DNA from 2 places in the Pseudoalteromonas sp. BDTF-M6 genome. Region 1 is predicted to be linked to the other one. Evidence: predicted binding sites of a transcription regulator. Region 1 holds the regulator's gene; the other holds the start of a gene.

What was found. Region 1 encodes NrdR, which represses ribonucleotide reductase genes. Its sites were predicted from a motif close to AAACACNANATNTNGTGTTT; they were not measured.
Region 2: nrdA (class 1a ribonucleoside-diphosphate reductase subunit alpha) is a predicted target of NrdR. The motif match lies at 975-994, and genes of this name have one in related genera.

What each region holds. Positions count from the first base shown of each region.
Region 1 covers NZ_JAGXTQ010000004.1:17,840-20,978, reverse strand. Annotated here, with positions in the region: gene glyA (serine hydroxymethyltransferase) at 1-866, shown strand, start outside; gene nrdR (transcriptional regulator NrdR) at 958-1,407, shown strand; gene ribD (bifunctional diaminohydroxyphosphoribosylaminopyrimidine deaminase/5-amino-6-(5-phosphoribosylamino)uracil reductase RibD) at 1,409-2,554, shown strand; gene KD147_RS09995 (riboflavin synthase) at 2,557-3,139, shown strand, end outside.
Region 2 covers NZ_JAGXTQ010000001.1:532,238-535,376, reverse strand. Annotated here, with positions in the region: gene ubiG (bifunctional 2-polyprenyl-6-hydroxyphenol methylase/3-demethylubiquinol 3-O-methyltransferase UbiG) at 1-645, shown strand, start outside; gene nrdA (class 1a ribonucleoside-diphosphate reductase subunit alpha) at 1,151-3,139, shown strand, end outside.

The DNA.
Region 1 (3,139 bases):
CACACGTAAACTTCTCAGGTAAGATGTACAATGCAATCCAGTACGGTCTTAACGAAGCAACCGGCGAAATCGATTACGATCAGGTTGAAGCGCTAGCGCTTGAGCATAAGCCGAAAATGATCATCGGTGGTTTCTCTGCTTACTCAGGTATCGTTGACTGGAAACGTTTCCGTGAAATCGCCGACAAAGTAGGTGCTTACCTGTTTGTTGATATGGCTCACGTTGCCGGTCTTATTGCCGCTGGCGTATACCCAAGCCCAGTGCCTTACGCACACGTGGTAACAACCACAACGCACAAGACGCTAGCCGGTCCTCGTGGTGGTCTAATCGTGTCTAACTGTGGCGATGAAGAGATCTACAAAAAGCTAAACAGCGCCGTATTCCCAGGTGGCCAGGGTGGTCCTCTATGTCACGTAATCGCAGCTAAAGCGGTTGCTTTCAAAGAAGCACTGCAGCCTGAATTTAAAGCATACCAGCAGCAAGTTGTTGCTAATGCTCAAGCCATGGTTGAAGTACTACAAGAGCGCGGCTACAAGGTAGTATCGGGTAAAACCGACAACCACCTGTTCCTTCTTGATTTGATCGATAAAGACATCACGGGTAAAGATGCCGATGCCGCTCTTGGCAATGCCAACATCACGGTAAACAAAAACTCGGTACCAAACGATCCACGTTCACCGTTTGTAACCTCGGGTCTACGTATCGGTTCTCCGGCTATCACTCGTCGTGGTTTCAAAGAAGCCGAAGCGAAAGAGCTAGCGGGCTGGATCTGTGACGTACTTGATAACATCGACAACACAGATGTTCAGGCACAAGTGAAAGAAAAAGTGAAAGCGATTTGCGCTAAGTTCCCTGTTTACGCATAACAGTGTGAAATAGCTATTACACAAACATTTGTGTATGATAAAGGCCGCAATTTTTGCGGCCTTTTTGTTATCTACAGGAATCCCATTCACTATGCATTGTCCTTTCTGCAGCGCTAAAGACACCAAGGTTATTGATTCACGCCTGGTCGGTGGTGGCCACCAAGTTCGTCGTCGTCGCGAATGCAATGAGTGTCACGAACGTTTTACCACCTTCGAAGGAGCCGAGTTGGTGATGCCGCGCGTGATCAAGCGTGATGGTTCCCGTGAGCCTTTTAATGAAGACAAGCTGCAAAATGGCCTGCACCGCGCGTTAGAGCGTCGACCAGTAAAAACAGAACAAGTCGATGAAGTGGTGCATCAAATCAAGTCACAAATTCGCGCCACCGGTGAACGTGAAGTCAGTTCACAACTGATTGGCGAGTGCATTATGGAAGCGCTGAAAGGTTTAGATAAGGTTGCTTATGTGCGCTTTGCCTCCGTCTATCGCTCGTTTGAAGATATCCGTGAATTCGGTGAAGAAATCGCCCGCCTAGGAGATTAAGATGACCTTCAGTGCGGACGATAAGCGCTATATGCGCCGAGCCATTGAGCTTGCTTATCAAGGTCGATTCACCACCACACCCAATCCCAATGTCGGCTGTGTTCTGGTTAAAAATGGCCAAGTAATAGGGGAAGGTTTTCACCAACAGGCGGGTACTCCACACGCCGAAGTGCACGCCTTGGCGGCGGCGGGTGATAATGCCCAAGGCGCCACCGCCTATGTTACGCTTGAGCCCTGTAGTCATACCGGTCGCACCGGCCCCTGTGCCGGCGCCCTGATCAAGGCCAAGGTCGCGAAAGTGATCTGCGCCATGCAAGACCCTAATCCGCAGGTCAGTGGCCGCGGCATGAAGATGCTCGCCGAGGCGGGCATAGAGGTCGCATCCGGTTTGCTTGGTGAAGAAGCCGAGAAGTTAAACCTGGGCTTTTTAAAACGCATGCGCAGCGGACGTCCCTATGTCACCTGTAAGCTGGCCGCCAGCCTCGATGGTAAAACCGCTCTGGCCAATGGTGAGAGTAAATGGATCACCGGCCCCGAGGCGCGTAAAGATGTTCACCTATTGCGTGCCCAGCACTGTGCCATCTTAAGTGGTGCCGATACCGTGTTGATGGACGATGCCAAGCTTAATGTGCGCCTAGACGACAGCCAGCGTAGCGAATATGTGTTGCCACAGGTGCGTCAACCGCTGCGGGTGATCTTAGATAGCCGTTATCGGCTGACTCCGGATCTTGCGCTTTTTCAACAGCCAGGCAAGATATTATTAGTGCGCTCAAGCACAGCAGGTGTTAACCCCAAAGAGCTTGATAAACCGCCCGTGTGGCCCAACAATGTAACCGAGTTGGTGTGCGATGGCCTTGAAAATGGCCAGGTCAATCTCGATGCCTTGCTTGCACAGCTGGCGCAGAGCGAAATTAACTCCGTCTGGCTAGAGGCGGGCGCGACCCTGGCTGGTGCCATGGCACAGCAGCAACTCATTGATAGCTACATTGTTTATATTGCGCCAAAATTAATGGGCAGCGATGCCAAAGGGCTGTTAAATATGGGCCCATTTACGGCAATGGCGCAGGTGCCGACCATGCACTTTAGCGATATGACCCCAATTGGTGAGGATATTCGCCTTACCTTAGAGCAACTTAGAGTAGAATAGCCATGTTTACAGGCATTATTGAAGCAACGGGCACACTCAGCTCCCTCACCTTGGTTGATGGCGACCTTAGCGTGCGCGTACAAAGTGACAACTTAGACATGAGTGATGTGGCGCTTGGCGATAGCATCGCCACCAATGGCGTCTGCTTAACGGTCACCGAAAAATTCAGCGATGGCTTTAGTGCCGATGTGTCAAAAGAGACATTGTCACTGACCCGTTTTGCGCACTATCAGCGTGGCCAGCGGGTCAATTTAGAAAAGGCTCTACAGCCGATTTCGCGCTTGGGTGGACACTTGGTTTCCGGCCATGTGGATGGCATCGCCGAGGTGGTTAAGGTCAGCCCTAATGCCCGCGCCATCGAATATTGGCTGGCGGCGCCAGAAGCGCTGATGAAGTACATTCCCTACAAGGGCTCGGTGTGCATCGACGGCGCCAGTTTGACCGTCAATGAAATCGACGGTAACCAGTTTAAATTAACGATTGTGCCGCACACGCTGGCACAAACAACGATCGCCGAATTTCAGGTTGGCACTAAGGTCAATCTCGAGGTCGATCAAATAGCGCGTTACTTGGAGCGCCTTATTC
Region 2 (3,139 bases), on a different contig from region 1:
TGGGATCTCGATGGTGAGTTTAAGCCCTTACACGAAATCAACCCCCTGCGCCTGGATTTTATCGCCCAACATGCCAATGGCTTAGCCGATAAAGAAACCTTGGATATAGGCTGTGGCGGTGGCATTTTAGCGGAAAGCATGGCCAAGCTTGGCGCTAAGGTCACGGGTATCGATATGGGTCGCGAACCTCTTAATGTCGCCAAGCTTCATAGTCTCGAGTCGGGCATTAAAGTCGACTACCAACAAATTACCGCCGAGCAATATGCCGTCGAGCATGCCGAGCGCTTCGATGTGGTGACCTGTATGGAAATGCTTGAGCATGTGCCGGATCCGCAATCGGTGATCGCCAGTGCCGCCGCTCTGGCAAAACCCGGTGCCCAGGTTTACTTCTCTACCTTAAATAAAACGGCCAAGGCCTATTTGTTCGCCATTGTTGGCGCCGAGAAGTTGCTTAAGCTGGTACCTGAGGGGACACACGACCATAAGAAATTCATCCGTCCATCACAACTTATCCAGTGGGCCGAGCAAGCCGGATTGAAAGTGCGTCACAGCGCAGGACTCAGTTACAACCCGCTGAGCAAGCAATACACCCTAGGCCAGGACTTGGACGTTAACTACCTTTTGCACTTTGAAAAGCTAGCGTAAACAAAGCGTAGCCAATCCGGTTTGTGTTTTTCAAATGAGCGCATACACTATATCTGGTGGTTTGTTATTTTTTAAACACCAGATATAGTGCGCTTGTGCTAATCGCGTGATGAAAAGATGGTCGACTTGATGATAAAAAACCCAGTCGGTTAGACTAGAAAAAAATCATTAAATTTGTGTTTTTTGACGTTGATTTTCGCCGACCGACAGCATTAAAAATGTTTGAAGGTTAACGGTTACTAACTGCGGCAACTTATCCACAGATTGTCACAGTTTGCGCCTCTTGCAAATACACGCAGACCCCACTATCTTGTGAATCACAGAGATGAAAACACCATATCTAGTGTTTAAATCTTACACAGCTATAAATGCTTGGTGGCCGTGGGCGATGGCGCAAAGCAAAGGTATGCTTAGACGTAGTAAATACATCGCCTGCTGTAGCTGATTAAAGACATCTTTAGCAGCTGTGCGCTAATACAATTAATTATAATTACGGGCAATAACTATGACTCAACAGTTATCTGTTAGCAAACGCGATGGACGTAAGGAAGCGTTGGATTTAGATAAAATTCATCGTGTCATTACTTGGGCCGCAGAAGGGCTCAATAATGTATCTGTATCTCAGGTAGAACTTAAGTCCCATATTCAATTCTATGACGGCATTCGCACCGAAGATATTCACGAAACGATTATCAAATCGGCCGCGGACTTGATCTCAAAAGATACGCCTGACTATCAGTATTTGGCAGCGCGTCTGGCTATTTTCCACCTGCGTAAAAAAGCCTATGGCCGTTTTGAGCCACCTAAACTGTATGATCATGTTGTTAAGCTCGTTGAAGATAAGCGTTATGACCAGCATTTAGTTACCGACTACACTCAGTCTGAATTTGAGCAAATGGATCAGTTTATTGACCATAGCCGCGATTTAAACTTCAGCTATGCCGCCGTTAAGCAGCTAGAAGGTAAGTATCTGGTACAAAACCGCGTTACCGGCGATATTTATGAGAGCGCCCAGTTCCTATATATGTTGGTTGCGGCCAGCCTATTCTCGGATTACCCAAAAGAAACGCGTCTTGATTATGTGAAGCGTTTTTACGATGCGGTTTCTCAATTTAAGATCTCGCTACCCACACCTATTATGTCGGGTGTTCGTACACCTACGCGTCAATTTAGCTCGTGTGTACTGATCGAGTGTGCCGATAGTCTAGACTCTATCAACGCTACGTCATCGGCGATTGTAAAATACGTCTCTCAACGCGCAGGCATCGGTATCAACGCCGGTCGCATTCGCGCCCTAGGTAGCCCAATTCGTAACGGTGAAGCGTATCACACAGGTTGTGTGCCTTTTTATAAGCACTTCCAAACCGCGGTTAAAAGCTGTTCGCAAGGCGGCGTACGTGGTGGTGCCGCTACCCTGTTCTATCCGCTATGGCACCTAGAGGTTGAAAACCTGCTGGTTCTTAAGAATAACCGTGGTGTTGAAGACAACCGTGTTCGCCACCTGGATTACGGTGTGCAATTTAACAAGCTGATGTATACCCGCTTGATCAAAGACGGTTTCATTACCTTATTCAGCCCATCGGATGTGCCTGGTCTTTACGATGCTTTCTTCGAAGACCAAGACTTGTTCGAGCAGCTTTATGTGAAATACGAACAGGACGAGTCAATTCGTAAGAAGCGCATTAAGGCCGTTGAATTGTTCTCTATGTTCTTGCAAGAGCGTGCCAGCACGGGTCGTATTTACCTGCAAAACGTTGACCACTGTAATACCCATAGCCCATTTGATGCCAAGGTTGCACCTATTCGCCAGTCTAACCTGTGCCTAGAGATCGCCTTGCCAACTAAGCCACTGAACGATGTGAACGACGACAGCGGTGAAATCGCCCTGTGTACCTTGTCAGCCTTCAACTTAGGTGCCATTGAGTCACTGGATGAGCTGGAAGAGCTTGCCGAGCTGGCGGTACGTGCCCTTGATAACCTGTTGGATTACCAAGAGTACCCTGTGCCGGCCGCATACAATGCCACCATGGGTCGTCGTACCCTGGGTGTAGGCGTAATTAACTTCGCTTATTACCTGGCTAAAAATGGTAAGCGTTATTCGGATGGCAGCGCCAATGGCCTAACGCATAAAACCTTTGAAGCGATTCAGTATTATCTGATGAAAGCATCAAACGAGCTGGCTAAAGAAAAAGGCGCGTGTCCTAAATTTAACGAAACCACCTATTCACAGGGCATTATGCCTATCGATACCTATAAGAAGGATCTCGATAGCGTCTGTGATGAGCCACTGCACCTGGATTGGGATGGCCTGCGCGAAAGCGTCCAAGCCTATGGCATGCGTAACTCGACTCTGTCGGCGCTGATGCCATCGGAAACCTCGTCGCAAATTTCCAACGCGACTAACGGAATTGAGCCTCCGCGCGGTCATATTAGCGTTAAGGCGTCTAAAGACGGTATCCTTAAGCAAGTTGTGCCAGAGTATGAGCGTCTAAAA